DNA from 4 places in the Streptomyces sp. NPDC091289 genome. Region 3 is predicted to be linked to each of the others. Evidence: riboswitches for the same ligand, from Rfam matches in the RefSeq annotation. Region 3 holds a riboswitch; each other region holds the start of a gene.
What was found. A riboswitch is a leader RNA that binds a small molecule or an ion and turns the genes downstream of it on or off. The one in region 3 is predicted to bind cobalamin.

Region 1 (5,823 bases), on a different contig from region 3:
CACGCTGCTGCTTGCGATTGTGGTCGTGACAGCTCTCGTGTTCGATTTCACGAACGGTTTCCACGACACCGCCAACGCGATGGCTACCACCATCTCGACCGGCGCCCTGAAGCCCAAGACAGCGGTGGCGATGTCCGCCGTTCTCAACCTGATCGGCGCGTTCCTGTCGGTGGAGGTCGCCAAGACGATCTCCGGCGGGATTGTCAACGAGGACGGCCTCAGAACCGAGGTCATCTTCGCGGCGCTCGTCGGCGCCATCCTGTGGAATCTCCTGACCTGGCTGGTCGGCCTGCCCTCCAGCTCCTCCCACGCCCTGTTCGGCGGTCTGATCGGCGCCGCGGTCATGTCGGCCGGCTGGTCCTCGATCAACGGCGGCACCGTCGTCACCAAGGTGCTGCTCCCGGCGATCGCCGCCCCGCTGGTGGCCGGCCTCGCCGCGATGCTGGCCACGCGGCTGACGTACCGGATCAACCGGAACGTCACCGACCCGAACCAGCTGAAGTCGACGGCCAAGGGCTACCGGGCCGGACAGATCGCCTCCGCCGGTCTCGTCTCGCTCGCCCACGGCACCAACGACGCCCAGAAGACGATGGGCATCATCACCCTGGCCCTGGTCACCGGCGGCGTCCTCGCCCCCGGCTCCAACCCGCCGCTGTGGGTCATCGTCTCCGCCGGTGTGGCCATCGCGCTCGGCACCTACCTCGGCGGCTGGCGCATCATCCGCACCATGGGCAGCGGCCTGACCGAGCTCAAGCCGCCGCAGGGCTTCGCCGCCCAGACCAGTGCGGCGACCGTCATCCTGGCCTCCTCGCACCTCGGCTTCTCGCTCTCCACCACGCAGTCCTGCTCCGGGGCCGTGATGGGCGCGGGCCTCGGCCGCAAGGGCGGCGTGGTCCGCTGGTCCACCGCCACCCGGATGTTCATCGCCTGGGGTCTGACGCTGCCGGCCGCGGGTCTGGTCGGCGCGGGCGCCGAGTTCCTGACCAAGCAGGGCACCTGGGGCATCACCGTCACCGCGATCCTGCTCGTCGGCGGCTCCTTCGCGATCTGGCTGGCCTCGCGCCGCCAGCCGGTCGACCACACCAACGTCAACGACACGGCCACCGGCGACGACGAGCCCCAGGGCGTCGTCACCACCGCCATCGCCGCGGTCCAGCCGCCGCCCGTCGGCGGCCCGACCTCCGACCTCATGACCACCATCCCGGCCCCGGCCACGGCGCCCGACGACCCGGCCCGGCCGCCGGCCACGGTGTAAGGACAGATCCGCATGAAAATCGACTGGGCAGCTCTCGCCTCCGTCTTCGGTGTCAGCCTTGTGGTCACCGTCGCGCTGGTCGGCCTCTTCACCCTGGGCATCGTCGCCCTCTCCAAGCAGTCGGCCACGGCCGGAAGCAGCGCCGCCGGCGGATCGGTCGCGCTGGCGCGCACCGGCGCGTACGCCTGCTTCGCGCTGTGCGTGGCGGCGGTCTCGTACGGGATCTATCTGATCGTCGCCTGACCCCGTTCCACCGCACTTCCTCGGGCCGGACACACCTCGTGTGTCCGGCCCGATGTGCGTCTGCGCACACTGGAGCTCCGCAGGTCAACAGCAAGTTGACTGCCGTTCTCGCAGCGTGGTGGACTGCCGGAGCCATTTACGGCGACAGAAGAGGAAGCCGGTGAGAATCCGGCGCGGTCCCGCCACTGTCACCGGGGAGCACTCCCCCACACCGGATGTCACGGCCCTCTCAACGAGGGCTGGAAGGCCGGGGGAACTGCGGATCCGGGAAGCCAGGAGACTCTTGTCGCCGGTCACGTCGAACCAGGGCGCGGACCCTGAGTGAGGACATAAGCCATGCCCGGCCGCCGTGCGCCGCATCCTGTGCCTCGTCCCGTACCTCTTCGTGCCGGAACGCCTCTGCCCACGGCGGCCTGAGCCGTGCGTGCCGACCGCGTCTTCGCGTACGGCGCCACGGCCGGGCTGATCGCCGACGCCCTGCTCGGTGACCCCCGGCGCGGCCACCCCGTCGCCGGTTTCGGCCGCGCCGCCGCGCGGGTGGAGTCCCTGCTGTGGCGTGACGACCGGGGCCGGGGCGCGCTGCACACCCTCGTCTGCGCCGGCGGCGCCGTGGGGGCGGCCGCGCTGGCCGCCCGCGCCGTACGGGACCGCCCCGCGCTCGCCGTCGCGCTGACCGCCGCCACCGCCTGGTCCGTCGTCGGGGGTACGTCGCTGGGCCGGGAGGCCCGTGCCATCGGCGGCGCGCTGGCCGCCGGGGACCTGGAGGTGGCCCGGGAGCGGCTGCCGCATCTGTGCGGGCGCGATCCGCACTCCCTGGACGGGCCGCAGATCGCCCGCGCCGTGGTGGAGTCGGTCGCGGAGAACACCTCGGACGCCGTCGTCGGCGCGCTCGTGTGGGGGGCGATCGGCGGGGTGCCGGGGCTCGTCGGGTTCCGGGCCGTGAACACGCTCGACGCGATGGTCGGTCACAAGTCGCCCCGCCACCGCCGTTACGGCTGGGCCTCGGCCCGCCTGGACGACCTCGCGGGGTGGCCCGGGGCCCGGCTGACGGCCGCGCTGGCCGTCGCGGGCGGCGGGCGGCCGTCGGACGCCGTACGCGCCTGGAAGGCCGACGCGGGACGCCACCCGAGCCCGAACGCCGGGCCGGTGGAGGCCGCGTTCGCGGGGGCGCTCGGCGTACGGCTGGGCGGGACGCTGGCGTACGCGGGGCGCGTCGAACACCGGCCGGTCCTGAACGGCGAGTCCGGGCGGGAGGTGCGGGGCGCGGACATCGAACGCGCGGTACGGCTGTCGCGCCGGGTGAGCACGCTGGCCCTTGGGGTGTGCGTGGCGGGGCGGCTGGTCGCGGGGCACGTGCTCGCGGGACGGTCGTCAGCAGGACAGACAGGGCAGAAGCGGGGACGGGCATGAGCGGTGGACTGCTGGTCGCGGGAACCACATCGGACGCGGGCAAGAGCGTCGTCACGGCGGGCATCTGCCGGTGGCTGGTGCGCCGGGGCGTGAAGGTCGCGCCGTTCAAGGCGCAGAACATGTCCCTGAACTCCTTCGTGACCCGGGAGGGCGCGGAGATCGGGCGCGCCCAGGCGATGCAGGCGCAGGCCGCCCGGGTGGAGCCGACGGCCCTGATGAACCCGGTCCTGCTGAAGCCCGGCAGCGACCGGTCCAGCCAGGTCGTCCTGATGGGCAAGCCGGTGGGCGAGATGAGCGCCCGGGGCTACCACGGCGGGCGGCAGGAGGCGTTGCTCGGGACGGTCACGGACTGCCTGGAGCAGCTGCGGGCGAGCTATGACGCGGTGATCTGCGAGGGGGCCGGGTCGCCCGCCGAGATCAACCTGCGGCGCACCGACATCGTGAACATGGGGATCGCGCGGGCCGCGAAATTCCCTGTGCTGGTGGTCGGGGACATCGACCGGGGCGGGGTCTTCGCCTCGTTCTTCGGCACGACGGCGCTGCTGAGCGCGGAGGACCAGGCGCTGGTCGCGGGCTATCTGGTGAACAAGTTCCGGGGCGACGTCTCGCTGCTGGAGCCGGGCCTGGACATGCTGTACGGGCTGACCGGGCGGCGGACGTACGGAGTGCTGCCGTTCACCCACGGGCTCGGCATCGACGAGGAGGACGGCCTGCGGGTGTCGATGCGGGGCGCGGTACGGGAGTCGGTCGTGGCGCCGCCCCACGGGGAGGACGTGCTGCGGGTCGCGGTCTGCGCGGTGCCGTTGATGTCCAACTTCACGGATGTGGACGCGCTGGCCGCCGAACCGGGCGTCGTCGTGCGATTCGTGGACCGGGCCGACGAGCTGGCCGACGCGGACCTGGTGATCGTGCCCGGGACGCGCGGCACGGTGAAGGCGCTGGCCTGGCTGCGCGAACGGGGCCTCGCGGACGCGCTGGTACGGCGGGCGGCGGAGGGCCGGCCGGTGCTCGGCATCTGCGGCGGGTTCCAGGTGCTCGGCGAGCGGATCGAGGACGAGGTGGAGTCGCGGGCGGGTCTGGTCGACGGGCTGGGGCTGCTGCCGGTGCGGATTCGCTTCGACCGGGCCAAGACGCTGGCGCGGCCGGTCGGTTCGGCGCTGGGCGAGCCGGTGGAGGGGTACGAGATCCACCACGGGGTGGCCGATGTGCGGGGCGGGGAACCGTTCCTGGACGGGTGCCGGGTGGGGGCGGTGTGGGGGACGCACTGGCACGGGTCGCTGGAGAGCGATGCGTTCCGGCGGCGGTTCCTGGTGGAGGTGGCCCGGGCCGCGGGGCGGCGGTTCGTTCCCGCGCCGGACACGAGTTTCGGGGTGTTGCGGGAGGAGCAGCTGGATCGGCTGGGGGATCTGGTGGAGGAGCATGCGGATACGGATGCGTTGTGGCGGTTGATCGAGGGGGGTGCGCCTGCGGGGTTGCCGTTTGTGCCGCCGGGGGCGCCGCCGTTGGGTGCGGGTGGGCCGGAGAGCCGGGGCGCTGCCCCGGACCCCGCTCCTCAATCGCCGGAGGGGCTTGATTTTGCCGGGTCCGCTGAGTCAAAGAGCCAGGGGCCTGATGTGGCCGGGTCCGCCGGGCTCGGGCAGGACGTTGAACAGCATGTCGACCAGGAGGCCTTGTGAGTACGCCGTATCCCTTCACCGCGATCGTCGGGCAGGACGATCTGCGGCTCGGGCTGTTGCTGAACGCGGTCAGTCCGGCCGTCGGCGGGGTGCTCGTGCGGGGCGAGAAGGGGACCGCCAAGTCCACCGCCGTCCGCGCGCTGGCCGCCCTCATGCCCGAGGTCTCCGTCGTGCCGGGGTGCCGGTTCTCCTGTGATCCGGGCTCCCCCGATCCGGCGTGTCCCGATGGGCCGCACGCGGAGGCGGCCGGTGTGTCGCGGGCCGCGCGGACCGTGGAGCTGCCCGTCGGCGCGTCCGAGGACCGGCTCGTGGGGGCGCTGGACATCGAGCGGGCGCTCTCGGAGGGCGTGAAGGCGTTCGAGCCGGGGCTGCTGGCCGACGCGCACCGCGGGATCCTGTACGTCGACGAGGTCAACCTCCTCCACGACCACCTGGTGGACCTGCTGCTGGACGCGGCGGCCATGGGCGCCTCGTACGTCGAGCGCGAGGGCGTCTCCGTACGGCATGCGGCGCGGTTCCTGCTGGTCGGGACGATGAACCCGGAAGAGGGCGAGCTGCGGCCGCAGTTGCTGGACCGGTTCGGGCTGACCGTCGAGGTGGCCGCGTCCCGGGACACCGACGAGCGGGTGGAGGTCGTGCGGCGCCGGCTCGCGTACGACGACGACCCCGAGGGGTTCGCCGGGCGTTGGGCCGAGGAGGAGAGCGCCCTGCGGGAGCGCATCGCCGCCGCGCGTGCCCTGCTGCCGCGTGTCGTGCTCGGTGACGCCGTGCTGCGCCAGATCGCCGCTACCTGCGCCGCGTTCGAGGTCGACGGGATGCGGGCCGACATCGTGATGGCGCGTACCGCGACCGCGCTCGCCGCCTGGGCCGGACGCGAGGAGGTCACCGCCGACGACGTACGGCAGGCCGCGCTCCTCGCGCTCCCCCACCGGCGTCGCCGCAATCCCTTCGACGCGCCCGGTCTGGACGAGGACAAGCTCGACCAGACCCTGGACGAGGCCGCCGGGGATCAGGGGCAGGACAAGAACAACGACGACGACCCCGACCCCGATGGGGGCGGGAACGATGACGGCGGCGGCGGTGGTGGCGGGGGTGTGCCGCCCCAGGCCGACGGAGACCGCACGCCGCCCCAGGGCGAGAGCGACGACACGCCGTCGCAGGCCCCCGAGGGCACCCCCGACGCACCCGGGCGGTCCACCGGGGCCGAGCAGCAGCCGGTGGCGTCCGCCGAGCCGTTCC
Region 2 (5,823 bases), on a different contig from region 3:
GTACCGCCTCAAGGAGAATCTCGACCGTGCCCACGGGCGGGGGCCCGAGAAGGTCCACGACGCCGCCTACGCGATACCGGCCGACGACCAGGGCCGCCCCGGCCGCACCCTCCTCCTGTGGAACGGCGACCTCGTGCTCACGGTGTCCGCGTACGCACCGCACGGCAGCACGGAACCCGACGTACAGAAGGACCTCGAACAGATCGTCGGGAACGCGGCGCGCCGCACCGAGGACGGCCTGCGCGATCACGATGCGCCCTCCCCCGCGCCCTGATGACCACCACTCCCACGACCCCCGCGGTCCGGCTCGGTGCTCCGGATCAGGTGTCCGGGCGGGCGTTCGCCACCCGGTCGAGCCACTCCTTCATCAGCGCCGCCTCGGCAGTACTCAGACCCGCCCCGTGCTCCTGCCGCAGCAGGGCGCTCAACCGGGCCGCCGCCGTGGGGACTTCGGCGTCCGGCGGGGTGCTCGGCGACACGTCGGGCGTGAGCACCGTCGCGTACAGGGCGTCGCGCACCCGGTGGGACACCTCGATGTCGTCGAACGTCGCCGGGCGGGACACGAGCATCAGCGACACCCCCACATTGGCCGACATGATCATCTGGGCGGCCAACTCGGGCGCGACGCGTATCCGGCCCTGGGCCGCGGCCCGTTCGAGGTCCCCCGTCAGGATCCGGTGGGACTCCAGCGCCGCGGCGGGCGGCGTGCGCATCGCCGGTGAGTTCATGAGGCGGTAGAGGTTGCGGTTGTCGAGGGCGAAGGCGACATGACTGTCCCACCCCCGACGCAGGTCCTCCACGGCGTCCGTCGTCTCGCCGCGGTCCCGCTTCGTCGCCAGGTACTGCTCGAAGCCGTGGTCGACGACGGCCGACAGCAGGCCTTCCTTGTCGCCGAAGTGGCGGTAGAGGGCCGGCGCGCCGACCTTCGCCGCGTCGCACACGGCGCGCGTGGAGATGTCGCCGTCGGGCGATTCCCTGACCAGGGCGGCGGCCACTTCCAGGATGCGTGTCCGGGTACTCGTACTCACCGGACGGACGCTATCAAGCGGCACGGCGGCGCTCAGACGATGCCGCCGTTGGCCCGCAGCACCTGGCCGTTGACCCAGCGGGCCGGGCCGGCGAGGAAGGAGACCACCTCGGCTATGTCCTGCGGGGTCCCCAGCCGCCCCAGCGGCGGCTGGGCGGCCATCCGCGCGATGGTCTCCTCGTCCTTGCCGTCCAGGAACAGTGCGGTGGCGGTCGGCCCGGGCGCCACGGCGTTGACGGTGATGTCCCGGCCGTGCAGCTCGCGGGCGAGGATCAGGGTCATCGCCTCGACGGCGCCCTTGGTCGCGGCGTACGCGGTGTAGCCGGGCAGGGACAGCGACAGCACCGAACTGGAGAAGTTGATGATGGCCCCGCCCGCGCGCAGCCGCCGGGCGGCCTGCTGGTCGACGACGAACGTGCCCCGGATGTTGGTGCGGTGCATCCGGTCGAGCGTGTCGAGTTCGAGCTCGGCCAGCGGCGCGAGCGCCATGACGCCCGCCGCGTGCACCACCACGTCGACGCCTCCGAACGCCGCCTCTGCGGCGTCGAAGAGCGCCGCGACGGCGACCTCGTCGGCCACGTCCGCCTGATGGGCGAGGGCCTCACCGCCCGCGGCGGTGATGGCGGCGACGGCGGCCTCCGCCTCGGTCCGGTTGCCCGCGTAGTTCACGACGACCGCGAACCCGTCGGCGGCGAGCCGCTCGGCGCTCTCGCGGCCGATGCCCCGGGATCCCCCGGTGACCACGGCCACCCGGCGCGGGGCGTCGGATGCGAACTGTTCGGTCATGGTCCGTTCGGTCATGGCAGTGCTCCTGGCGACTGGGGTCGCGGCGGTCCCGTGAAACCCGATGGGATCAACGCTAACACCATGACGTTAGCAGCGCTACCCCGAAGGCGTAACGCTGCTAATGAACATTGCTACCCCTACCCCTCCTTCGCCCTGCCCGCACACGACAGAACCCGCCGGGGCGTGTCCGGCGGGTTCTGTCGTGTGCCTCACGCACGCGCGTCCGTACGCACGGCCCGTTCAGTTCACCGCACTCGCGGTGCGGGGCGTCGCCGCAGGGACGGCGGGCGTCAGGAGCCGTTCGGTGAGGTAGCCGAAGACGATGCCGAAGACGCTCCACAACGTCGCCTGGACCGCGAGCGTCGAGAGCCGGAACTCCCACAGCAGGCCGGCCGGGAAGTCCTTGCCCACCTCGTCGAAGGAGGGCAGGAAGGCGTAGGCGAGACCGATCAGCAGAACGAAGCCGGCGACGGCCGCGATGGTCGCGTTCCAGTTGCCCAGGCGAGGAGCGAGCCGCCTGCCGATGATGACGGCGGCGACGGCCAGCAGCACGCTGAGGGCGACCATCAGGAAGAACAGGGCGGTGCGCTTGCCGATGGTGTCGGGGTTGCCGACGGCAGGCGGGTTCGCCGGGTACTTCAGGAACGGCACGACGTAGACCGTGAGCAGGGCGGCACCCGCGATCAGCGCCGCCGTGGCCCGGGGGCCGAAGTTCCCGATGCGGCCCAGCGCGTAGCAGAACACGAGGGCGGCGATTCCGCCCACGGCGACGCCGAAGACCAGGACGCCGGTGGCGAGTCCGCCGGTCGCCTGCATGGTGCGGCTGACCAGTTCCTCGCCGCCTCCGTGGTCATGGCTGTGGGCCTCTTCGAGGGCGATGGCCGCGTCCACCTGGGACTCACCGAGGAAGTAGGCGACGGCGAGCGCGAGCGCACCCGCGATCAGGCCCGCGAGCATGCCGCGCACGAGCAGAGCTCTGACAGATATGGAGTTCACGATGGTTTCCTGTTTTCTCTTGCTTCCCGTGTCCGCTGATTCCCTGGTTCCTCAGGTGCCTCAGTGGCAGGGGAAGCCGAGCAGGTGACGGCCGTCGTGAACCCACTCGTGGACGCCTTCGCCCGAGATGAGCGCGGTGGCGCCCTGTTCGGCGCCGACGAAGTAGAGCAGGACGAGCATGAGAATGCCGAAGAAGACCGCCCACGGGGCAATGGCCTTCGCCGAGATCGGAGCGATCGCGGATGTCCCGGTTGCGGGAACGGCGGACTGTGCCATCGCAGTACCTCCTGTGGGAACACGCGTCCCTGTCGTGGTGCCTCGGACGAAGGTGCCGGGTCTGACTTCCCCGCACGGATGCGGGTTCACAGTGGCGCGACCGTGCCGGATTCTCACCGGACTTCCGTCACACCCTCGTCATGGTCGACGTGACCATACCGCCTGTACGCAGGTGCCGCCATGGTCCAATCTGCGGGGCCGCCGAGCACGGATCCCTTGGGACGGCAGGCCTTTGGGGCCCATGGTGAAGGAGTGAGGGCAGGGACATGACAGTACGGGTGATGTTGATCTCACCGGCGATGAACGCGGCGCTCCGGGAGGCCCGCTTCGACGGCGACGCCCCCCTGGACCGGTCCGGCCGGGAGCGTGCGCGGGCAGCGGCCGGCGCGGTGCCGGCGGCCGGGCTCGTGCTGAGCGGCCCGTCCGAGCGGTGCCGTGAGACCACCGAAGCGCTCGGTCTGACGGCCCGGGCCGAACCGGCCCCGGCCGGCTGGGACCTGGCGCGCTGGGCCGGCCGCCGCCTCGACGAGGTGGCGGCCGCCGAGCCCGAGCGGGTGGCCGCCTGGCTCGGCGACCCCTCGGCGGCTCCGCACGGCGGCGAGTCGCTGTGCGACCTGGTCGGGAGGGTCGGCCGGTGGCTGGACTCCCTCGGTGGACCGGACGCACCCGGCACCGGTTTCCTGGCGGTGGCCGAGGCCGCCGTCGTCCGGGCGGCGGTCGTCCATGGTCTGCGGCTGCCGCCGGAGGCGTTCTGGCGGCTGGACGTCGCCCCGCTGACGCTGACCGAACTCAGCGGGCGGTCGGGCCGGTGGAACGTGGGACTGGGCCGCCCCCTGACCGCTCCCCCGGCCGACTGAACGTCACGGCACCTCGCTGTCCCGCCAGTCGGGCCGGATCAGCACGGCCGTGGCGACGATGCCGTCCTCGATCCGCCACAGCCCGTGCAGCGTCGTCGGCAGCGCCGGGTCGGTGAGCAGCAGACGTGCGGCGAAGGCACCGTCGGCGGCGGCACCGCCCCGAGGACCGTCACCGCCGCCCGGAAGACTACTGCCGTCCCGGCTGTCCTGACCGTCGATCCGATGGAACGTCAGGTCGGCCTCGGCGAAGTCGAGTTCGAGGCCGGTGACCGGATACCAGGCCTTGAAGACGCTCTCCTTGGCGCTGAACAGCACCCGGTCCCAGTGGATGTCGTCCGAGCCCTCCGGCGCGGGCGGACCGATCCGCTCGCGTTCGGCGGGCAGCGTCACCAACTCCCTTACGCCGGTGGGGAGCGGGGCGTGAGGTTCCGCGTCGATGCCCAGTGACAGCACCTCCTTGGCACGGGCCAGCGCCGCCGCCCGGTACCCGGCGCAGTGGGTCAGGCTGCCGACGATTCCCTCGGGCCACAGCGGTCTTCCCCGGTGGCCGTGGAGCACGGGCACCGGCGGCAGGCCGAGTCCGGCCATGGCGCGCCGGGCGCAGGCGCGGGCCGTCGCGAAGTCGTTCCTGCGTTTGGCCACGCTCTTGGCGACCAGCGCCTCCTCCTCCGGGAAGAGGTTTCCGTCCGGGACGGTCTCCGCGCGGGTGTCCGCGCAGGACACGTCGGCGGGCAGCAGCCGCTCGATCACGAGGTGCCTCCGGGGGTACGCCGCTGTGCGGTCGGTTCGGCGCCGGTCCGGGCCGGTGGGGCGGGTTCGCCCTCGTACGGGAGGATCTGCCGCAGCAGTCCGCGCGGGTGTCCCCGCTCCCGCCACTCCCTGGGGTAGCCGATGGAGACCTCCTCGAAGCGCACCCCGTCGTACCAGGTCGTACGGGGAATGTGGAGGTGTCCGTAGACGACGGCGGTGACGTTGAAGCGGCGGTGCCAGTCGGCGGTCAGTTCGGTGCCGCACCACTGGGCGAACTCCGGGTACCACATCACCGACGTGGGCTCCCGGACGAGCGGCCAGTGCCCGGCGAGGACGAGGGGTATCCCGGGGTCGTGCTCCGCGAGCCGGCGTTCGGTGGTGGCGACCCGGGCGCGGCACCAGTCGTCCCGGGTGGGATAGGGGTCCGGGTGGAGGAGGTATTCGTCGTTGCAGACGATGCCGGACTCGTGCGCGACGGCGAGCGACTCCTCCTTCGTGTGCGTTCCCGGGGCGCGGAAGGTGTAGTCGTACAGGAGGAAGAGCGGCGCGATGGCCACCGGGCCGTCCGGGCCCGGCCAGAGCGGGAAGGGGTCTTCCGGAGTCGTCACCCCGAGGTCCCGGCACAGCGCGACGAGGTGGTCGTAGCGGGCCTGGCCCCGCAGTTGGACCGGGTCCTTGTTCACGGTCCACAGCTCGTGGTTGCCGGGGGTCCAGATCACGTGGGCGAAGCGTTCCGCGAGCAGTGCGAGCGCCCACCGGATGTCCTCGGGCTGCTCCGCCACGTCGCCCGCGACGATCAGCCAGTCCGCGTCGGACGCCGGGTGCAGGGACTCCACGAGGGGCCGGTTGTCGGTCACCGCCGCGTGCAGGTCGCTCACGGCCAGCAGACGGCCCGCGCCCTGCTGTCGGTGCCCGTCGCCGGGGGCGGGAACGGCGGCGGGAGCACCGTGCGGTGCGGGGTCGCTCGGAGGGGTCATGGGCGCTGATTCCCGATCTGTCGGCAGTGGTCCGGCTCCGTCCGCACGGTGGGAGCCGCTGGGAACGTAGCCTCTCACGCTCGGCTCGCGGTTCCTCAGGGGTTTCGGACGGTGGGCACGTCGGCCGGTACCTGCCATCAGCGGGCGTCCGCCC
Region 3 (5,823 bases):
CCGAGGGGCGGTTCCTGGGCGGTGTCCCGCCGGTGACGTGCGACCAGGGCGACGAGCGACGCGAACAGCGGGAGGGTCCTGTCCCGCAGCCTGGGCCGCCCGTCGGTCTCGTCGCCGCCGTCCAGCAGGTCGTGACGGAACATCAGCTCGAACATCGGGCGGTGTTCGACAGCGAATCCGACGTAGACGTCGGCGAGGTGGCGCAGCTGGACGCGCGGGTCGCCGTCCGGCCGGAGGGAGGTGTCGAGCCGGTCCTTCAAGGCGTCGAATCCGCGCCCCGCGATGGCGGAGAGCAGCGAGCGGTGGGTCGGGAAGTAGCGTCGCGGGGCGCCGTGCGAGACACCGGCGCGACGGGCGATCTCCCGCAGCCCCAACGCCGCGATGCCCTCGGTCGCCACCATCTCGACGCCGACGTCCACCAGTCGTTCCCGCAGCGGGGTTTCGTCTTCCATGAGGAACTTCTAGCATCATCGCGTAGACACTGTCTACTCGTGGGGCGGCAGGAGCTCCGGCCGTTCCGCGCCCGTTCGACCGGTCGTCACACAATCCCTGATCCCCGGTCAGGTCTCTCGCCTCGACTGTGCGGAGGCGGTGACCCAGATGTAACCGAATGGCGTAGAGAACACGGAACCACGGAGCGTCACAAGCCGTTCTTCTTCCCACTACACGGCCGCCGGTCCCGGCGATGCCGACCGAGGAAAGGAAAACGCCCTATGAAGAAGACAGTCGGGTGGGCCCAGGACGGCGACGACTGGACGATCACCGTGAACGGCACGCTGTATCGCGCGATCGAACGGCCGGCGGACGGCCGGGTGCACGACTACCTGGTGCGGGGCGACGACCTGTCCGCCGAGTGCCCGAGCCTGGGGCACGGGCTCGGCGCGATCCGGGCGCACGAGACCCGGCGCTGACACCCCGCCGGTCCGACGACGAGGTGCGGAGGCCGCCGCCGCCCGCGCCTCGACGTGGGCCCGTCAGCCCTCCGCGCCGTCGCCGTCCATGCTCTCCGGTGCCGGGCGCAGCAGATAGGTGTCCATGATCCAGCCGTGCCGTTCGCGGGCCTCCGCGCGCAGCCGGCTGATCCGGCCGGCGACCTCGTCGAGCGGGCCGGAGACCAGGATCTCGTCGGGGGTGCCGATGTACGCGCCCCAGTGGATCCACAGGCCCCTGCCCGTCAGATGGGTGAAGCTCTCGTGGCCGTCGAGCATCACGACGATGTCGACGTCGTTCCCGGGAAAGCCCTGGGCCAGACGCCTGCCGGGGGTGATGTGGATGGGGCGGCCGACCCCGTTCAGGGTGACGCGGTGGCGGGCGGCGAGGGCGGAGACGCTGCTGATGCCGGGGATCACCTCATGGCCGAATTCCACCGTGCCACGGCCCCGGATGTCGTCGAGGATCGCGAGGGTGCTGTCGTAAAGCGACGGGTCGCCCCAGACCAGGAAGGCGCCGCACTGTCCCGGCGCGAGCTCCTCGATGATCAGGCGTTCGCAGATGTCGGCGCGGCGGTGGCGCCAGTCGTGCACGGCCGAGGCGTAGCGCCCGCCGTCCTGCTGGGTGCGGTCCCGCCACGGGTCCTCGGCCTCGACGACGCGGTAGGGGCCGGTGAGGTGTTCGTCGAGGATCTCCCGCCGCAGCCGGGTCAGGGACTCCTTCTCCCTGCCCTTGCCGAGCACGAAGAAGACGTCGGCCCTGCGCATGGCCTTCACCGCGGCGAGGGTCAGGTGGTCGGGGTCGCCGGCGCCCATGCCGATGACGAGGATGTGGCGGGGTGCGTCGCTCATGTCGGCCGATCATGCCAGGAGCGAGGCGGGGTGGACTTACTAGGACGTCCAACTATATGTTCGTGAGCAGCGGGGTGACCGGTGCAGATGCGGTTGCCCTCAAGGCCCGTGGTGTCAGGGAAGCCGGTGCGATTCCGGCGCGGTCCCGCCACTGTGACCGGGGAGTTCGTCCTCGCAGGACACGCCACTGACGGTGAAGCAGCCGTTGGGAAGGCATGAGGACGGGCGTCGATCCGGGAGTCAGGATACCGGCCGCGGGATGTTCCGTGTTTCCACGAGGATGGAGCAGACACGCATGGCACCGGTCCGCATGCACGGCCCCGTGGGCCTCTCCCGGCGAGCGGTTCCCCCCGCCCCCTGACTGGCCCCACCGCCCTTCGCGTCCCGCGACGGCAGGCCCCTCCACGTCCGCGCGCACCGAACCGAACCGGTGTGCCGTGCGCCGGTGGCCGCCGCGCGCCATCCCCGGATCTCACCTGACGATCTCACCGACGAGAGCAGGCTTCCATGGTCCGCGAACTCACCCATTTCATCGGCGGCAAGCACACGCCCGGCACCTCGGGCACGTACGGCGATGTGTACGACCCCAACACCGGCCGGGTCCAGGCGCGCGTGCCGCTCGCCGACCGCTCCGAGACCGAGGCCGCCATCGCGGATGCCGCCGAGGCGCAGCGCGAGTGGGGCGAGTGGAATCCGCAGCGCCGCGCCCGGGTGCTGCTGCGCTTCCTCCAGCTCGTCGAGAAGGAGAAGGACGCGCTGGCCCGGCTGCTCTCCTCCGAGCACGGCAAGACCGTGGCCGACGCGCACGGCGACCTCGCGCGCGGACTGGACGTGGTGGAGTTCGCCGCCGGTGTCCCGCATCTGCTGAAGGGCGAGTTCAGCGACAACGCGGGGTCCGGGATCGATGTCCACTCGTTGCGCCGGCCGCTCGGCGTCGTCGCGGGCATCACCCCGTTCAACTTCCCGGCGATGATTCCGCTGTGGAAGGCCGCACCCGCTCTGGCCTGCGGGAACGCCTTCATCCTGAAGCCCTCCGAGCGGGACCCGTCGGTGCCGCTGCGGCTGGCCGAACTGTTCCTGGAGGCGGGTCTGCCGCCCGGGGTGCTCAATGTCGTCAACGGCGGCAAGGAGACGGTGGACACCCTGCTGGAGGACCCGCGCGTCAAGGCGCTCGGCTTCGTCGGCTCCACGCCGATCGCCGCGCACATCTACGCCACGGCCGCCGCCCACGGCAAGCGCGCGCAGTGCTTCGGCGGGGCGAAGAACCACATGATCGTGATGCCGGACGCGGACCTGGACCAGGCGGTGGACGCGCTGATCGGCGCCGGTTACGGCTCGGCGGGCGAGCGGTGCATGGCGATCTCGGTGGCGGTGCCCGTGGGCGAGGCCACCGCCGACGCGCTGGTCGCCCGGCTCACCGAGCGGATCGCCGAGCTGCGGATCGGCCGCTCGGACGACCCGGACGCCGACTTCGGGCCGCTGGTGGGCCGCGACGCGGTGGACCGGGTCCGCGGCTATGTCGACCTCGGCGTCGAGGAGGGCGCCGAACTGGTCGTCGACGGACGCGACTTCACCCTGGAGGGGCACGAGGACGGCTTCTTCGCCGGTGCCTCGCTCTTCGACCGGGTCACCCCGGACATGCGGATCTACCAGGAGGAGATCTTCGGCCCGGTGGTGTGCGTGGTCCGCGCGGCCGACTACGAAGAAGCGCTGCGACTGCCCTCGGAGCACCCGTACGGCAACGGCGTCGCGCTCTTCACCCGCGACGGCGACACCGCACGCGACTTCACCCGCCGCGTCGACACCGGCATGGTCGGCGTCAACGTGCCGATCCCGGTGCCGGTGGCGTACCACACGTTCGGCGGCTGGAAGCGGTCCGGCTTCGGCGACCTGAACCAGCACGGGCCGGACGCCATCCGCTTCTACACCCGTACGAAGACCGTCACTTCGCGCTGGCCCGCCTCGGGTATCCGGGACGGCGCGAGCTTCACGATTCCGACCATGGGATGAGTGCCGTGACCACGCTCCTCACCGACGACCAGCTCGCGGTCGTCGAGACGACCCTGGACTTCGCCCAGGAACACCTGGCCCCGCACGCCGTGGCCTGGGACCAGGACAAGCACTTCCCGGTCGACGTCCTACGCAAGGCGGCGGGGCTCGGCCTCGGCGGCGTCTACGTACGCGATGACATCGGCGGCTCCGGGCTCTCCCGCTCCGACGGGGTCCTCGTCTTCGAAGCCCTGGCCACCGGCTGCCCGTCCATCGCGGGCTATCTCTCCATCCACAACATGGTCGGCTGGATGGTCGACCGGTACGGCACCGCGGACCAGCGGGGCCGCTATCTGCCGGAGCTCTGCACCATGGAGCAGCTCGGCAGCTACTGCCTGACCGAACCGGGCGCCGGCTCCGACGCCGCCGCGCTGCGCACCCGCGCGGTCCGCGACGGCGACCACTACGTGCTGACGGGGACGAAACAGTTCATCTCCGGGGCGGGCGCCTCGCACCTCTACATCGTGCTGGCCCGCACCGGCGACGACGGGCCCCGGGGGATCTCCGCGTTCCTCGTCGAACGGGACGATGCGGGGCTGTCGTTCGGGCCCAACGAGAAGAAGATGGGGTGGAACGCCCAGCCCACCCGGCAGGTCCTGCTGGACGAGGTGCGGATCCCGGCCGACCGGCTGCTCGGCGAGGAGGGCGGCGGCTTCCGGATCGCGATGAACGGCCTGAACGGTGGCCGACTGGGCATCGCCGCCTGCTCGTTGGGCGGTGCACAGAGCGCGCTGGACCGCAGCCTGGCCCATCTCGCGGACCGGGAGGCGTTCGGCGGCCGGCTGCTGGACGCGCAGGCGCTGCAGTTCCGGCTGGCCGACATGGCGACCGAACTGGCCGCGGCCCGCGCCCTGGTGCGGCAGGCCGCCGAAGCGCTCGACCGGAACGTCGCGGGCGCACCGCAACTGTGCGCGATGGCCAAGCACTTCGCGACCGACACCGGCTACTCGGTGGCCGACCGGGCGCTCCAACTGCACGGCGGCTACGGCTATCTGGCCGAGTACGGCATCGAGAAGATCGTCCGGGACCTGCGGGTCCACCAGATCCTGGAAGGGACCAACGAGATCATGCGCGTCATGGTGGCCCGGAGTCTGACGGGAGCCCTGCGATGACCGAGGAGCTCGTACGGGTACACATCGAAGGGCGTACGGGGGTGCTGACCCTGAACCGCCCCAAGGCGCTCAACGCCCTCACCCACACGATGGTGGAGACGATCGCGGCGGCCCTGGACCGGTGGGAGCACGACCCCGAGGTGGGCGCCGTCGTCATCACCGGGGCCGGGGAACGCGGCCTGTGCGCCGGCGGCGACATCCGGTCCATCTACGAGGACGCCCGCGCGGGCGGCACGGCCTCGGCCGCGTTCTGGCGCGACGAGTACCGGCTCAACGCCCGCATCGCCCGCTACCCGAAGCCGTACGTCGCGGTCATGGACGGCATCGTGATGGGCGGCGGGGTCGGGGTGTCGGCGCACGGCAGCGTCCGGATCGTCACCGAGCGGTCCAAGGTGGCCATGCCGGAGACCGGGATCGGCTTCGTGCCGGATGTCGGCGGCACCTATCTGCTGGCGCTGGCCCCCGGCGAGCTGGGCACCCATCTCGCCCTGACCGGCGCGGTGGTGGGGGCCGGGGACGCCCTGCTGTGCGGGCTCGCGGACCACTTCGTGCCGCAGGCGAACCTGCCCGCGTTCCTCGCCGACCTGCGGACCGAGGCTCCGGCCCCGGTACTTCACCGCCACGTCCGGGACGCCCCCCTCGGCGCGCTGGACGCCAACCGCGCCTGGATCGACCACTGTTACGCCGCCGACACGGTCGAGGAGATCGTGGAACGGCTGCTCGCCTCCGACGCCCCGGCGGCCGGAGAGGCGGCCGCCACGATCCTCGACCGCTCGCCCACCGCGCTGAAGGTCACGCTGGCCGCGCTGCGCCGGGCCCGCGAACTCGGGCCGCTGGAACGGGTGCTGGAGCAGGAGTACCGGGTCTCGTACGCGGCCCTG
Region 4 (5,823 bases), on a different contig from region 3:
GGGCGGAGCTGGAGGCGCGGGCACGGGCCGCGCAGACCCTCACGGAGCATGTGTGGGTGACCGAGGTCCCGGGGTACACGCTGGCCCACCAGTCGGTCGGGGTGATCGGCGACGACGGGTTCGGCAGCGTCTACACCACGCCCGAGGGCGGGCAGATCCGGCTGTCGGTGGAGCGCCGCCCGCCCGCCGTGGCCGACTGTACGGAGAATCCCGCGCCCGAGGGCGGCCAGGAGCCCCTGGTGACCTGCGAGCGGCAGGGCGAACAGTGGTACCGCGCCACGGAGTCGGGCCACGCGTACGCCCGGGAGCAGGCGGGACTCGTGGTCACGGTGAGCGGGACGCTCCGGGACGTGGACCGGGCGACGCTGCGGTCGGCCTCGCTGCTCGCCCACCGCGCCGACGACCACGAGCTGGACCGGGTGCTGCCGCCGGCCGGGGAGGCCTCCGGGCGGCAGCCGGTCGAGCGCGGCGACCTGCCGCCGGTGGGCGACGGCGCCCCGAACAACGACGTGGGAGCGAGTGGCTGATGGATCTGACGATCAGGGTGGCGGAGCCCGGCGAGTACGCCGTGCTCGGCGAGATCATCGCCGAGGCGTATCTCGGCGACGATCTGCTGGACGGCCCGCAGGACCCGTATCTGCTCAAACTGCGGGCGGTCCAACAGCGGGCGGCCGAGGCCGAGGTGCTGGTCGCACTCGACACGGACGGGACGGTGCTCGGGGGTGTGACATATGCCGCTCCCGGCACTCCGTGGCGCGACATCGCCGGTCCGGACGAGGCCGAATTCCGGATGCTGGCCGTGGCCCGCGCGGGGCGCGGCCGGGGCGTGGGAGAGGCCCTCGTGCGGGCGTGCGTCGAGCGCGCCCGGTCCACCGAAGGCGTCCGGGGACTGGTGCTGTCGACGCAGCCGGCCATGCTCTCGGCCCATAGGATCTACCGTCGGCTCGGCTTTGTGCGGACCCCCGAACGGGACTGGGAACCGGTGCCGGGCCTGCGCCTCATGACCTTCCGGCTGGAGCTGGGGGCGGTCTCCTGAGGGGCGTATTAAATCGTCGCGACACAACATGTGGGGGCCGCAGCATCTGGCGGCCCCCACATGTATGCTCGACCTCGCTGTCGTCGCAGGGGAATCCGGTGCGAATCCGGAACTGTCCCGCAACGGTGTGATCAGTGTGCTTTTGCACACCTGAAGTCCGAAGACCTGTCGACAGCGCGTCCGGCTCGACCGAACCGGACGCCAGACGTCCGGGCCTCGCGGATAGGCCGGTGGACGCCGTCAGCTGTGCTGCCCTGCCCGGGGTTTCGCGCTGCCCGGCTTCCCCGCCTTCCGCCGGCCCCCTGCCGAGCGAGGGAAAGCCCAGTGACCATCGCGCCCGCCGATCCGGTTTCAGCCACCGAATCCGCCGAGTCCGCAGCGTCCACCACGGCCGGTAAAGCCCCGAACGACGGACCCGGGACCGCCTTGCTGCGGACCCTGACCGACCTCACCGTCGATCTGCCCGACACCGACCCCGGCCGGGTCGCGGCCGCCGCGCTGCGCGGGCGCAACGCCCGTTCCGACGAGGCCGAGCTGCGCTCGCTGGCCACCGAGGCCGCCGCGGGGCTGATCTCCGAGGACCCGGCGTACTCCCGGCTCGCCGCCCGGCTGCTGACCCGCACGATCGCGGACGAGGCCGCGGGGCAGGGCGCGACGTCCTTCTCCGCCTCGGTCGCCGTCGGACACCGCGAGGGCCTGATCGCCGACCGCACCGCCGCGTTCGTGGAGCTGCACTCCACGGCGCTGGACGAGCTCGTCGAGCGGACGCTGGCGGACGGCGCCGACGACCGCTTCGGCTACTTCGGTCTCCGTACGCTGCACAGCCGTTACCTCCTGCGCCACCCGATCACCCGCCAGGTCATCGAGACCCCGCAGCACTTCATGCTGCGCGTGGCCGCCGGCCTCGCCGAGGACGAGTCGGTGCGGGCGCTGGACGAGGTCGCCGCGCTCTACGGGCTGATGAGCCGGCTGGACTACCTCCCCTCCTCCCCCACCCTCTTCAACTCCGGCACCCGGCACCCGCAGATGTCCTCCTGCTATCTGCTGGACTCGCCGAAGGACGAGCTGGACTCGATCTACGACCGCTACCACCAGGTGGCACGCCTCTCGAAGCACGCGGGCGGTATCGGCCTCTCCTACTCCCGCATCCGCGCCCGGGGTTCGCTGATCCGGGGCACCAACGGGCACTCCAACGGCATCGTGCCGTTCCTCAAGACGCTGGACGCCTCCGTCGCGGCGGTGAACCAGGGCGGCCGGCGCAAGGGCGCGGCCGCGGTCTACCTGGAGACCTGGCACGCGGACATCGAGGAGTTCCTGGAGCTCCGCGACAACACCGGTGAGGACCAGCGGCGTACGCACAACCTGAACCTGGCGCACTGGATCCCGGACGAGTTCATGCGCCGGGTCGACGCGGACACCGACTGGTCGCTGTTCTCGCCCGCCGAGGTGCCCGAGCTGGTGGACCTGTGGGGCGACGCGTTCGACGCCGCCTACCGCGCGGCCGAGGCCAAGGGCCTGGCCCGCAGGACGATTCCGGCGCGTGAGCTGTACGGCCGGATGATGCGGACCCTCGCGCAGACCGGTCAGGGCTGGATGACGTTCAAGGACGCCTCCAACCGGACCGCGAACCAGACGGCCGAGCCGGGCCGGGTCGTGCACTCCTCGAACCTGTGCACGGAGATCCTTGAGGTCACCGACGACGGCGAGACGGCCGTCTGCAACCTGGGCTCGGTCAACCTGGGCGCGTTCGTCGCGAACGGCTCGATCGACTGGGAGCGCCTGGACGCCACCGTCCGTACCGCCGTGACCTTCCTGGACCGGGTCGTCGACATCAACTTCTACCCGACCGAGCAGGCCGGGCGCTCCAACTCCCGCTGGCGACCGGTGGGCCTGGGTGCGATGGGCCTCCAGGACGTCTTCTTCCAGCTGCGTCTGCCCTTCGACTCGCCGCAGGCCCGCGCGCTCTCCACGAAGATCTCCGAGCGGATCATGCTCGCCGCGTACGAGGCGTCCTGCGACCTCGCGGAGCGCTCCGGTCCGCTGCCCGCCTGGTCCGAGACGCGTGCCGCGCGCGGTGTGCTGCACCCCGACCACTACGACACCGAGCTGAACTGGCCGGAGCGCTGGGACGCCCTGCGCGCCCGGGTCGCGAAGACCGGCATGCGCAACTCGCTGCTGCTGGCCATCGCGCCGACCGCCACGATCGCCTCGATCGCCGGGGTGTACGAGTGCATCGAGCCGCAGGTCTCCAACCTGTTCAAGCGCGAGACGCTCAGCGGTGAGTTCCTCCAGGTCAACGCCTACCTGGTGGACGAGCTGAAGAAGCTCGGCGTGTGGGACGCCCGCACCCGTGAGGCGCTGCGCGAGGCCAGCGGCTCCGTGCAGGGCTTCGCCTGGATCCCCGACGACGTGCGGGCGCTGTACCGCACCGCGTGGGAGATCCCGCAGCGCGGCCTGATCGACATGGCGGCGGCCCGTACGCCGTTCCTCGACCAGAGCCAGTCGCTCAACCTGTTCCTGGAGACGCCGACGATCGGCAAGCTCTCCTCGATGTACGCGTACGCCTGGAAGCAGGGGCTGAAGACGACGTACTACCTGCGTTCGCGCCCGGCGACCCGGATCGCCCGTGCCGCGTCCGGTCAGACGGCCGCCGCCGCCCCCATTCCCGTACAGCAGGCTTCGGCTCCCGACGCGGACGCCATCGCCTGCTCCCTCGAAAACCCCGAGTCCTGCGAGGCCTGCCAGTAATGAGCACCGACGACAACAAGAACCTGCTCGACCCGGGCTTCGAGCTGACCCTGCGCCCCATGCGCTACCCGGACTTCTACGAGCGCTACCGGGACGCGATCAAGAACACCTGGACCGTGGAGGAGGTCGACCTCCACTCGGACGTCTCCGACCTCGCCAAGCTGTCGCCGGGTGAGCAGCACATGATCGGCCGGCTGGTGGCGTTCTTCGCGACCGGTGACTCGATCGTCTCGAACAACCTCGTGCTGACGCTGTACAAGCACATCAACTCCCCCGAGGCGCGGCTGTATCTGTCGCGGCAGCTCTTCGAGGAGGCCGTGCACGTCCAGTTCTATCTGACGCTGCTGGACACCTATCTGCCCGACCCGGACGACCGGGCGGCGGCGTTCGACGCGGTCGAGGAGATCCCCTCGATCCGTGAGAAGGCGCAGTTCTGCTTCAAGTGGATGGACTCGGTCGAGAAGATCGACCAGCTGGAGACGAAGGCGGACCGCCGCCGCTTCCTGCTGAACCTGATCTGCTTCGCGGCGTGCATCGAGGGGCTGTTCTTCTACGGCGCGTTCGCGTACGTGTACTGGTTCCGCTCGCGGGGTCTGCTGCACGGTCTCGCCACGGGCACCAACTGGGTGTTCCGTGACGAGACGATGCACATGAACTTCGCGTTCGAGGTCGTGGACACCGTCCGCAAGGAGGAGCCGGAGCTCTTCGACGACGCGCTGGAGCAGCAGGTCACCGACATGCTGAAGGAAGCGGTCGAGGCGGAGCTGCAGTTCGGCCGCGACCTGTGCGGCGAGGGCCTGCCGGGCATGAACACCGAGTCGATGCGCCAGTACCTGGAGTGCGTCGCCGACCAGCGGCTCGCGCGCCTCGGCTTCCCGACGGTGTACGGCTCGGAGAACCCGTTCTCCTTCATGGAGCTCCAGGGTGTCCAGGAGCTGACGAACTTCTTCGAGCGCCGCCCGTCCGCCTATCAGGTGGCCGTGGAGGGCTCGGTCGGGTTCGACGACGACTTCTAGGCCTTGACCAGGTGGTCCCGGGCACCGGTCGGTGCCCGGGACCACGTCTGTTGCCTGGTCTGCACCCGGGGCTGAGAGGGATGGCGTGGGGCCTGTTGGGAGAATGCCCCCATGAGCAAGATCGTGAATTACAGCATGGCGAACCGCGGAGAGATCGCACGATTCCTTCCCGCGAAGGATCTGACCGCCGACAACCTGCAACTGCTGGACAGGATGCAGGCGGTGGCCCGAGCCCGCCAGGATGATCTGGACGCCCAAGGCGTGGACTGGGGACTGCCGGTGCAGGACGCCCTGGAGCAGCTGGCCTCCGGGCGTGCCGACTCCACCGCCGAATGGGCCGGAAGCGCCTACTACGCGGCTCTCCAGATCATCATCGACCACAACGGCAGCGACATATCCACGCTGGCGAGCTACCGCAGCCCCATCACCGTCTTCACCACTCTGGACGACGAGTTGAGCACGGCGGGCGTCGCAGCGGACCTGCTGCCCAGTCAGTACATCTTCAGCGGACCGCCGACCGAGATCGCGTTCCGCATTCCCCGGCCCGTGGAGGGGTCACCGGAGATCGGGTACTGGCCGATGCAGAAGGCCGGGCCCGCCATCAAGGCTTACCGTGAGGCGCTGGACCGGATCGACCCCGACCTCAGGTACGAACTGAAGGAGCTGATCGATGCCCTCGACGGCTGGTACTCCGAATGGGCTGACGGTGAAGGCTCCTTCTGGTGGGCCGAGGACACTTCGGTCTTCTTCTCCGTCGTCGGCTGAGCAGGATTCCCCTTCGGAGCGGCCGGGCAGAGCCGTGGTCGGACCGGCAGGGCTCCCCTAGACGTTCGCCCACCCCTTCGGGTAGGAGCGCCGCGTGACCTCATGAGGTCGCGCGGCTCTTTCCGTTTCTGTCAGCGCCACCTCCCCCCGTTCCGCCTCCCGCAGCTGGCGGTCGATACGGAGTTCGCGGGCGGCGCCGAGGACGACGGGCGCGAGGACGAGGGCGAAAAGTGCTGCTACGACCAGGTAGTTCAGGAA

Region 1: it holds a riboswitch for cobalamin, as region 3 does, so the genes downstream of both, ACIQPT_RS12145 (cobalamin biosynthesis protein) here and ACIQPT_RS19000 (CoA-acylating methylmalonate-semialdehyde dehydrogenase) in region 3, are expected to answer to the same signal.
Region 2: it holds a riboswitch for cobalamin, as region 3 does, so the genes downstream of both, ACIQPT_RS01180 (CbtB-domain containing protein) here and ACIQPT_RS19000 (CoA-acylating methylmalonate-semialdehyde dehydrogenase) in region 3, are expected to answer to the same signal.
Region 4: it holds a riboswitch for cobalamin, as region 3 does, so the genes downstream of both, ACIQPT_RS29995 (ribonucleoside-diphosphate reductase subunit alpha) here and ACIQPT_RS19000 (CoA-acylating methylmalonate-semialdehyde dehydrogenase) in region 3, are expected to answer to the same signal.

The regions. Positions count from the first base shown of each region.
Region 1 covers NZ_JBIVUT010000008.1:5,434-11,256, reverse strand. The annotation lists gene ACIQPT_RS12155 (anion permease) at 1-1,255, shown strand, start outside; gene ACIQPT_RS12150 (hypothetical protein) at 1,268-1,498, shown strand; cobalamin riboswitch at 1,647-1,781, shown strand; gene ACIQPT_RS12145 (cobalamin biosynthesis protein) at 1,919-2,908, shown strand; gene ACIQPT_RS12140 (cobyric acid synthase) at 2,905-4,584, shown strand; gene ACIQPT_RS12135 (putative cobaltochelatase) at 4,581-5,823, shown strand, end outside.
Region 2 covers NZ_JBIVUT010000001.1:287,760-293,582, forward strand. The annotation lists gene ACIQPT_RS01160 (hypothetical protein) at 1-274, shown strand, start outside; gene ACIQPT_RS01165 (TetR/AcrR family transcriptional regulator) at 321-1,028, opposite strand; gene ACIQPT_RS01170 (SDR family oxidoreductase) at 1,061-1,813, opposite strand; gene ACIQPT_RS01175 (CbtA family protein) at 2,054-2,809, opposite strand; gene ACIQPT_RS01180 (CbtB-domain containing protein) at 2,870-3,085, opposite strand; adenosylcobalamin (AdoCbl) riboswitch at 3,131-3,225, opposite strand; gene ACIQPT_RS01185 (histidine phosphatase family protein) at 3,352-3,942, shown strand; gene ACIQPT_RS01190 (4'-phosphopantetheinyl transferase) at 3,946-4,692, opposite strand; gene ACIQPT_RS01195 (metallophosphoesterase family protein) at 4,689-5,669, opposite strand; gene ACIQPT_RS01200 (hypothetical protein) at 5,807-5,823, opposite strand, start outside.
Region 3 covers NZ_JBIVUT010000013.1:99,649-105,471, reverse strand. The annotation lists gene ACIQPT_RS19015 (TetR/AcrR family transcriptional regulator) at 1-452, opposite strand, end outside; gene ACIQPT_RS19010 (hypothetical protein) at 714-911, shown strand; gene cobF (precorrin-6A synthase (deacetylating)) at 975-1,781, opposite strand; cobalamin riboswitch at 1,855-2,053, shown strand; gene ACIQPT_RS19000 (CoA-acylating methylmalonate-semialdehyde dehydrogenase) at 2,289-3,791, shown strand; gene ACIQPT_RS18995 (acyl-CoA dehydrogenase family protein) at 3,788-4,942, shown strand; gene ACIQPT_RS18990 (enoyl-CoA hydratase/isomerase family protein) at 4,939-5,823, shown strand, end outside.
Region 4 covers NZ_JBIVUT010000026.1:23,377-29,199, forward strand. The annotation lists gene ACIQPT_RS29985 (hypothetical protein) at 1-527, shown strand, start outside; gene ACIQPT_RS29990 (GNAT family N-acetyltransferase) at 527-1,036, shown strand; cobalamin riboswitch at 1,089-1,224, shown strand; gene ACIQPT_RS29995 (ribonucleoside-diphosphate reductase subunit alpha) at 1,361-3,784, shown strand; gene ACIQPT_RS30000 (ribonucleotide-diphosphate reductase subunit beta) at 3,784-4,800, shown strand; gene ACIQPT_RS30005 (hypothetical protein) at 4,912-5,565, shown strand; gene ACIQPT_RS30010 (hypothetical protein) at 5,623-5,823, opposite strand, start outside.